2 regions of the Shewanella loihica PV-4 genome follow, and region 1 is predicted to be linked to the other one. Evidence: riboswitches for the same ligand, from Rfam matches in the RefSeq annotation. Region 1 holds a riboswitch; the other holds the start of a gene.
The links. A riboswitch is a leader RNA that binds a small molecule or an ion and turns the genes downstream of it on or off. The one in region 1 is predicted to bind lysine.
Positions count from the first base shown of each region.

Region 2: another riboswitch for lysine. It lies ahead of lysC (lysine-sensitive aspartokinase 3); the one in region 1 lies ahead of SHEW_RS13365 (Na+/H+ antiporter NhaC family protein).

Region 1 covers NC_009092.1:3,044,382-3,049,406, forward strand. The annotation lists gene SHEW_RS13360 (M3 family metallopeptidase) at 1-1,099, shown strand, start outside; gene SHEW_RS13365 (Na+/H+ antiporter NhaC family protein) at 1,206-2,771, opposite strand; lysine riboswitch at 2,850-3,066, opposite strand; gene SHEW_RS13370 (electron transfer flavoprotein subunit alpha/FixB family protein) at 3,215-4,138, opposite strand; gene SHEW_RS13375 (electron transfer flavoprotein subunit beta/FixA family protein) at 4,139-4,888, opposite strand.
Region 2 covers NC_009092.1:886,937-891,961, forward strand. The annotation lists gene SHEW_RS04005 (TetR/AcrR family transcriptional regulator) at 1-163, opposite strand, end outside; gene SHEW_RS04010 (dihydrofolate reductase family protein) at 263-799, shown strand; gene arcA (two-component system response regulator ArcA) at 1,067-1,786, opposite strand; gene SHEW_RS04020 (DUF3293 domain-containing protein) at 2,364-2,795, shown strand; lysine riboswitch at 2,899-3,075, shown strand; gene lysC (lysine-sensitive aspartokinase 3) at 3,205-4,563, shown strand; gene SHEW_RS04030 (succinylglutamate desuccinylase/aspartoacylase family protein) at 4,560-5,025, shown strand, end outside.

The DNA of each region.
Region 1 (5,025 bases):
AGCCAATGATATCCAGGCGATGATCGACAAGACTGGTGGCGACTTCACTCTGGCGCCATGGGACTGGGCTTTTTATGCCGAGAAGGTACGTAAAGACAAGTTCGACCTTGACGGCGCCGCCATCAAGCCTTATTTCGAGTTCAATCGCGTGCTGCAAGATGGCGTCTTCTTCACCCTGGAGCGTCTCTATGGTGTGACCCTCAAGCCGCGCCCGGACCTGCCTGTCTACCACGAAGATGTGAAGGCCTACGAGATGTTTGACGCCGACGGCAGCTCGATGGCGATCTTCTACGCCGACTACTTTGCCCGCGAAGGCAAGCGCGGCGGCGCCTGGATGAGCTCCTTCGTGACTCAGTCTAAGCTGCTAAACCAGAAGCCTGTGGTGGTCAACGTGATGAACATCAAGAAGGCCCCAGAGGGTGAGCCGACCTTCGTCAGCTACGATGAAGTCACCACCATGTTCCACGAGATGGGCCATGGCACCCACGGCATGTTCTCTAAGGTGACCTACCCTAGCCTGTCTGGCACCGCCGTGTCCCGCGACTTTGTCGAGTTTCCCTCGACCTTCGAAGAAGATTGGGCGGCCCACCCCGAGGTGCTGGCCAACTACGCCAAGCACTATGAGACAGGCGAAGTGATCCCCGATGAGCTGCTGCAAAAACTGCTGAAATCACGCAGCTTTAACCAAGGCTTCGACACCTTGGAATATATGGCGGCGGCCCTGGTGGATCTCGAGTGGCACTCACTGAGCGCCGACACTCCGCTGCAGGATGTGGCCGAGTTCGAAGCCAAGGCACTAGAGAAACACGGCATCAATATCGCCGCCGTGCCGCCACGTTACAAGTCGACCTACTTTGCCCACGCCTTCCCGGGTGGCTATTCGGCCAGCTACTACGCCTACATGTGGAGCGAAATCCTGGCGGCCGACGCCTTCGCCTATGTGCAGACCCAGGGCGGCCTCAACCGCGAAATAGGCATGAAGTATCGCAAGACCATCCGCGAGGTGGGTAACAGCGTGCCGCCGATGGAAGCCTACAAGGCCTTCCGTGGCCAGGCACCGACCACTGATGCCCTGCTTCAGCGCCGCGGCCTCAACTAATTCCTGCCTCAACTGACTCACCATTGATGGGGAGTCACTCATAAAAAAATGCCGCTCGATGAGCGGCATTTTTATATCTAATGAACCTTGATTTGGCGTAGCTGAATTAAGCCGGGCGATTGGCCTTATGGCGCAGCACCAAAACGCTCACCACAAACAGCGCACTACAAGCCGCCAGACCGGCACCCACGGATTCGGTGAAGCCCAGCACGGTATAACCCACCAGGCTGATCCCCGCCACGATAAGGGCATAGGGCAGCTGAGTCAGCACATGGTCTATGTGGTGACAGTTGGCGCCGGTAGAAGACAAGATGGTGGTGTCCGAGATAGGCGAGCAGTGATCGCCAAACACGGCGCCCGCCAGCACAGAGGCCAGCATAGGCAACATCATGTTGGTATGGGTGCCCATGGCCATATCGGCGGCGATAGGCAGCATGATGCCGAAAGTGCCCCAGCTGGTGCCGGTAGAGAAGGCAGTCAGACCCGCCAGCACGAACAGTACGGCCGGCAGCAGCGCGAAGGGAATATTACCGGTCGCCAGGCTGGCCATATATTTACCCGTCTCCATCTGACCTATCACGCCGGCGATGGTCCAGGCGAACAGCAGAATATAGATGGCGGGCAGCATAGAGCGGGCACCGGCAATCACGCCTTTGAAGATAAGCGCCTTATCCAGCCCCTGACTGACCACCAATACCAAGGTCGCGGCCAGGCCAACCACGGCGCCGAAGAAGAGCGATGAGGCAACGTCTGTCTTCTCGAAGGCACCAATGACGCTAAAGGGCAGGTTCTCCGCCGCCAGAGCATCGGCGCCGCTACCTATCATGAAGTAGATGGTGGCAAACACCAGCACAGTGATCGGCAGGAACAGGCCTAAGATCTTGCCGGAATCGGCCTCGGGCAGGTCGCTGTTAGCTCCTGGCGGCAGGCCCTTGGCCTCGTCATACAGGTTACCCTTCTGCGCGTTGAGTTCATGCTGGCGCATGGGCCCCACATCCAGCCCCATGAAGGCGACGCATAGCAGCAGCACCAGGGCGAAGATGGCGTAGAAGTTCATCGGGATCATCTGAATAAACACGCTCAGATGACCGCTGTCGGTGAAGCCGTGGGCGGTGAGTATGCCGCCGATCAGCGCGATGATGTAGGCACCCCAGCTAGAGACGGGCGAGATCACACAGATAGGCGCGGCGGTTGAGTCCAGCAAATAAGCCAGTTTGCTGCGCGAGATATAGTATCTGTCGGTGAGGGGTCTGGCGACACTGCCCACCACCAGGCTATTGAAGTAATCATCGATAAAGACCACGCAGCCTAGGAACATGGTGAGCAGCTTAGCATCACGCTTGTTGCGAATATGCTGGCGCGCCCAATCGGCAAAGGCCTTGGCGGCGCCGCTGACGGTGATCAGGGCGGTGATCATCCCAAGCAGAATCAAGAAGCCCAGCAGATAAACGTTCCAGCTGTTTAGGGCGCCATCATCCCAAAACAGGCCCACCACCTGCTGTCCCAGGTATTGACCCATATCCAGCGGTGAAAAGTCGGCAATTAACAGTGCCCCCAGGAGGATCCCCACACCGAGTGAGAGCAGAACGCGGCGGGTAAAGATCGCCAGCAGAATCGCTACCACGGGCGGCAGCAAAGAAAGTGCCGAATCGGCATAACTCAAAGTTGTCATTGTAAAATTTTGTCTTCGTTAAAATACGAATGGAGGGCAACTGAACTGGTGGGATATAGCATGAGATATTACACCTGTCCTATCAGTAGCGCTCCATAGTGATACCCATTCTCGGTATACCTTCCACTTATCAATCCAGATAAGAAGCACTATGGCAGTGCTGCCTCTATTCGATGACAGCCCCAGCGGCAAGCCTTGATCAACTCCACCACTTCGGCACCAAATCCTTTCATATTCGCTTAACGGCATCACCCTAACGAATACTACTGATATTTAATGCACCTCTACGTCTCAGGACGCCTGCCAATGTCACTATCGGCAAACGTGAGGCACATAAAAACACAAGCGGCTTTAAGGACGCTACCTCAAAGCCGCTCCATGTGATCTATATCACACTAAATTTTAGATGAACACCAAAGTGCTCACCAAGCATTTACATTTTATTAAAGAAGTTCGAGTAGCTTAGGCACCGCCTCGAACAGATCCGCTTCCAGACCATAGTCGGCTACCTGGAAGATAGGCGCCTCTGGATCTTTGTTGATCGCCACGATCACCTTAGAATCTTTCATCCCCGCAAGGTGCTGGATGGCACCCGAGATACCCACGGCGATATAGAGATCCGGCGCGACAATCTTACCCGTCTGACCAACCTGTAGATCGTTTGGCACGTAACCGGCATCGACCGCGGCGCGCGATGCACCCAGTGCCCCGCCCAGCTTATCGGCAAGCTGCTCGAGAATCGCGAAATTCTCGGCGCTGCCCATGGCGCGGCCACCTGAAACCACTACTGAAGCGGCGCCTAGATCTGGACGCTCAGACACTGACAGAGTCTGAGTTACAAACTCAACATCGCCGCTATATTCGTTGTCTAGGGTCTGCACCGAGGCGCTACCGTCCTGGGCTACCGCATCGAAGGCGCTGGCACGAACCGTCATCACCTTGATGTTATCCAGGCTCTGAACCGTCGCCATGGCGCTACCGGCATAGATAGGACGCACGAAGGTGTCTTCGCTCACCACTTCGACCACTTCAGAAAGCTGCGCCACATCCAGAAGCGCCGCCACACGAGGCAGCACATCTTTACCTACGCTTGAAGCCGCAGCCAGAATGTGTTGATACTCGCTGGCCACTGAGACGATCAGCTGTGACAGGTTTTCGGCGATGGCATTGGCATAAACGCCGCTATCGGCAACCAGTACCTGACGTACACCGGCAAGCTGCTTGGCGCTATCGGCCGCGGCGCCACAGTTATGACCGGCTACCAGTACATCGACTTCGCTGCCGATAGCCTGGGCACAAGCCACAACCTTGGCGGTATCGAGTTTTAAAGTCGCATTATCATGTTCTGCTATTACTAGAATCGCCATTTAGATCACCTTCGCTTCATTCTTTAGCTTTTCCACCAGCTCCTCGACAGAAGCCACCATAATACCCGCTTGACGCTCGGCAGGCGGTGTCACCTTGAGCACCTTCTGGTGCTGCTTCAGGGTCACGCCCAGGCTGTCTACCGTCACGGTATCGAGCGGCTTACGTTTCGCCTTCATGATGTTAGGTAATTTGGCATAGCGAGGCTCGTTCAGACGCAGGTCTGTGGTGACAATCGCAGGCAGTGGCATCTTAAGGGTCTGCAGGCCGCCGTCGATTTCACGGGTCACCACAAGTTGTTCGCCCTCAACCTTCACCTCAGAAGCAAAGGTAGCCTGAGGCAGTCCAGCCAACGCCGCCAGCATCTGGCCAGTCTGATTGTTGTCGCCATCGATCGATTGCTTACCCAGCATGATCAGCTGAGCCTGTTCATTGGCTTGAATCGCATTAAGGATCTTTGCAATAGAAAGCGGAGCAAGCTCTTCATCGGTTTCAACATGAATACCGCGGTCGGCGCCCAGCGCCATCGCCGTGCGTAGCTGCTCTTGCGACGCTTTAGGCCCTATGGTTGCTACCACAATCTCGGTCGCAATACCTGCTTCTTTCAAACGTACCGCTTCTTCTACAGCAATCTCACAAAATGGGTTAATGGCCATCTTCAGATTTGCGGTATCGACATTTGTATTGTCAGCGTTAACCCTGACCTTCACATTAGCATCGACGACGCGTTTAACTGGCACCAATACTTTCATAAGGCTTCCTTCTTACGTCTTTATTCTGGATAACAAATAGTGCATAGCGAAACTATCACCAACTTATGCCACTTTACGTGCTGTTGACGTTAACGTCAACAGGAAGTCATCAGCATCTTTGTATCAGATCAAAAACA
Region 2 (5,025 bases), 2.2 Mb from region 1:
AGATTGCCATTGGATCCACGTTTAATTCTGTTGCCAATGAGCGGATACTCGGTGTTTTACTATCTCTTTTCATCAAAGACTTAGCTGCTTCTAGTATGCTTTGCGCACTTAACTGCGACTGTTTTCCATTAGGGCGTCCACGTTTCTTTTCATTGACACTCATTTGAGCTCCCGATAAACTCACCATTAATTCTACGGTGTAGAAATTATTTTAAACCATATTTTAGCTTGGCTCAATCACCATAAACTTGACGAGGTGCTCATGGCAAACATCGTATTTATTGCAACCAGTTTAGATGGATATATCGCAGATAAGCGAGGCAAACTCGACTGGCTACATTCAGTACCTAATCCAAACAATGTTGATACGGGATTTGTCGCTTTGATGGAGAGAGTTGACGGCTTAGTAATGGGGCGAAATACCTTAGATATGGTGCTGAGTTTTGATTGTGACTGGCCTTATAGTAAGCCGGTGTTTGTGTTGAGTAACACTATGACCGAAGTTCCTCAAGGTTATGAAGATAAAGTTTTTTTAGTTAAAGGGAAGCTAGTTGATATTATCGCTGACTTGAATGCGAAGGGATTCAATGAGCTATACATTGACGGTGGAGTGACTATTCAAAACTTCCTTAAAGAAGATCTGATCGATGAAATGGTGATTACTCGTTTTCCTATTTTACTTGGTGGTGGAGTCCCCCTATTTGGTGAACTTGAAAGCTCACTAAGTTTTAACGTGATTAAGAGTGAAGTGGTATTAGACTCTTTGACCCAAACCACTTATCACCGAAAGAGAGCATAGAGACTTTCTTGTCGGAGAGTCGTGAATGTTCGAAAGGCCGACTCGATACTCAGGTATCGTTTCGGTTAGGTCTAAATCCTTCTCTAGGATTTTAGACATTCCTCACTTCCCTGTGGGGCAGGGAGGAAATGCCTTGAAATGTCGGGAACATTTCAGGCCCTGGCCACCGGGGATAACTCTCTATAAACAGAGAAAATCCATGTACAAAAAAGCCAGTCGTTAGACTGGCTTTTTAATCGAATCACATTTGCGCTAGCTGGATGTGATTTATGCTTCTTCTAAGTTACCGCAGAAACGATAGCCTTCGCCGTGGATGGTGGCGATGATTTCTGGCGTATCTGGCAAGCTTTCGAAGTGCTTACGGATGCGACGAATGGTCACGTCCACGGTACGGTCGTGTGGCTTAAGCTCACGGCCTGTCATCTTCATCAGCAGGTCGGCACGGGTCAGGATCTTGCCTGGGTTCTCAACGAAGTGCAGCATGGCGCGGAACTCACTGCGGGGCAGCTTGTACGACTCGCCTTGTGGGCTTACCAGTGAACGGCTGTTGATCTCTAGGCTCCAACCGTTGAAGCGGTAGAATTCTACGGCACTCTTTTCTTCGGTTTCGCCGCCAGTGCTGTTGACGCGAGTCAGCAGGTTGCGTGCACGGATAGTCAGTTCGCGTGGGTTAAATGGCTTGGTGATATAGTCATCGGCACCAATTTCCAGACCCAAGATCTTGTCAACTTCGTTGTCACGGCCGGTAAGGAAGATAAGGCCGATGTTATTGATTTCACGAAGTTCACGCGCAAGCAGCAGACCATTCTTACCTGGTAGGTTGATATCCATAACCACAAGATTGATCTTGTTTTCCTGCATGGCTTTATGCATCTCTGCGCCGTCATTGGCTTCAGTTACCACATATCCTTCAGCCTCGAAAATACTTCTTAGCGTGTTCCGGGTAACGGCTTCATCTTCAACGATCAGAATGTGCGGGTTTTGCATATTTATTTACCTAATATTTGTTTAAAACTGTTCTAACCATGAGCGCTAGTTGGTGCTGCTGCGCCCTATCTGTCTTCGCGACAATTACCGAACTCACGTAGTGCTTTTATCAAACCCAATTGGTACAGCAACACACTTCATGATTAGTAAAGTATACGTATCTCTTTCAAAAGACACGCGAACTGTTACTCACTTCGATTAACAATAGTTGGGAATAGTTCCGTTAACTATGTAATATTTTCAAGTTTAAATGCTAAATCAGCCTAAGCTCACATTTTATACAGGAAATTGACTAACTTTTGATGACCTTGTCGTCGACAAGATGTAACAAAAAGTATTTCATCGTGAGATGAGTGGAAGTGAATCAACGAACTTATTGTACTCGTTTTAGTCATTTGTTAACAAATGAAATGTTAACAAAATTCCTTTGAGATTTGATGTAAATCACATTTATGTATGTAAGGGTATGATTTTAATGGTATTAATAAAATTTAATAAAGTGACCTGTCTCACACCTCTAGGAAGGCGGAGGAATTTTGCTATAATCGACGGAATCTAATTTAGGAATATTTTAGTGATGAGTACAGCAAGCGAACATCTTTGGCAATGCTATCAGCAAACGCAGTTCTTACTTACACAACCTTTCTCCCCTTCGTTATCATTTGCAATCATTACCGCTCATAATCCTAAAGGCCAACACCTTTCTCCCTCGCAAAACCGTCTCCTCGACAAACAGCTTCAACGTCATATTCAACGTCTTCAATATCCTTATCGTGCCCTAATCGGTGCCTCCAGTGACAGAGGCCATATGGAGAAGAGCTGGGCGGTGTCTATCGATAAGGCCGCAGCAGTGGATCTTGGCAAGGTGTTTAATCAAAACGCCATCTATTTTGTCGATGAGGACGAGCTGCAACTGGTGCCTTGTCTGGTGGAGTATGACGAGCTCACCCTGGGCAAGTTTTCTGCCCGGGTCTGTCTGGTCAGCGAGCTGCCCGACATCAGCCGCTAGCAGGCGGGGGAACTTGAGAGGCTTTCATCAAGACAAGCTAAAATATCGTTGACTTTTTATTCTGTTATTTGATAGTTTTCTTGCATCCTGACCTTAAGGTTAGTGATACAGAAGAGGAGCGTTAACTAGGTAGTAAGCCCGAGGAGTCCAAACTCCGTTGACGGTTTATGAGGGAGATTAACGCCGAGGTAAAGAGATGTTTGGTTTCATCTATTTATCGGTCGACTGGGCTGAATCCCATCGATTGTCACCTGTTTTTTGGTGGAGAGCTTCTGGTGGCAATCGCTGTTTCCCGTCTTGGGGTGCGTCATCTTTGCACCAGGCTCTTCGAACGAAGTAAGTTCGGAGCGTATTCAATGTTATCTATTTCTTTTGTGTCATCGTCAGCTACTTGGGTTGAGGTGCGCTAATGTCTATTGTTGTTGCTAAGTTTGGTGGTACCTCGGTTGCCGATTATGAGGCGATGAACCGCTGCGCCGATATCGTATTGGCCAATCCTGAAACCCGCGTGGTGGTCGTCAGCGCCTCGAGCGGCGTGACCAACCTGCTGGTGGAGCTAACTCAGGAGCATGTGGACTTTGAGCGTCGCCAGCAGCTGCTCAAGGCGATCGCCTCGATTCAATATAAGATCCTCGACGAGTTGGGTCAGCCCCATGATGTGGCCGCCCGCCTCGATGCTATATTAAGTAAGATTGCCAGCCTGAGCGAGTCGCTCTCCCAAAACCGCAATAAGGCGACCACAGACGAACTGCTTGCCCAGGGTGAGCAGTGTTCATCTGTCTTGTTTGCTGCCGTGCTGAGAGAGAAGGGCGAGCGGGCGAGTGCCTTCGATGTGCGTCAGGTGATGCGCACCGACAGTCATTTCGGTCGCGCCGAGCCGCAGATAGAGGCGGTGAAGCAGCTTTGCACAGAGCATCTGTTGCCCCTGCTTAGTGAGCAACGAATCGTGACCCAAGGTTTTATCGGCGCCGATGAACAGGGAGCCACCACCACGTTAGGCCGTGGGGGCAGCGACTACTCTGCGGCCCTACTTGCCGAGGCGCTGGATGCGTCTGCGGTTGAGATCTGGACAGATGTGCCGGGGATCTTCACCACGGACCCGCGCCTTGCACCGAATGCGCGTCCTATCCCTGAGATCAGTTTCAACGAGGCGGCCGAGATGGCTACCTTTGGGGCCAAGGTGCTGCACCCGGCAACCATTTTGCCGGCGGTCAGACACAAGATTCAGGTGTTTGTCGGTTCCAGCAAGGCGCCTGAGCTCGGTGGCACCTGGATACGTCATCAGGTGAACGACGAGCCTATCTATCGCGCCGTGGCGGTGCGACGCGACCAGACCCTACTTAATCTTCATAGCCTACAGATGCTGCACGCCCAAGGCTTCCTGGCCGAGACCTTTGCCACCCTGGCGCGCCACAAGATCAGTGTGGACTTAATCACCACCTCAGAGGTGAACGTCTCTCTGACGCTAGATAAGACGGGCTCAGATTCGGCCGGAAACAGCCTGCTGAGCGAGGCCTTGTTGCAGGAGCTGTCGCAGCATTGCCGGGTGCGGGTCGAAGATGGTCTGGCGCTGGTGGCGATAGTGGGCAATAAGATTGCCACCACGTCGGGTGTGTGTCGCCGCGTATTCGAGGTGTTAGAGCCCCACAATGTACGTATGATCTGTCAGGGCGCCAGCCCACACAACTTGTGCGTCCTGGTGGCCGAGTCTGAGGCGGCTCAGGTCGTCAGCGCCCTGCATCAAAACTTGTTTGAAGGGTCACTATGAAGCCGGGTCGTTCTACGCTAAAGATTGGCGAGCTCGCAACTGGCCAAGATCTCGAGCTGAATCTGTTTGAGTTTGCCCCTGAGGTGCTGACCGGGCCGAGTGTCTATATACAGGCAAACGTCCACGGCGCCGAGGTGCAGGGCAATGCGGTGATCTATCAGCTGATGCAGGCCCTAGAAAGCTGCGAGCTGCGCGGTAAGATCACCCTAGTGCCCCTGGCCAATCCGTTGGGGATCAATCAAAAGAGTGGCGAGTTTACCCTAGGCCGGTTCGATCCCATTACCGGGGTGAACTGGAACCGTGAATATCTCGACCATAAGTTGGATATTGCTAGCTGGTATCAAGGCCATAAACACCTGAATGATGCCGAGCTGATCGCCCATTTCAGGGCCTTGCTGGTCGAGCGTTGCTATAGCCGTCTGCATGAGCCCTGGGGGATCACCACGGGCCATCGTCTGGCGG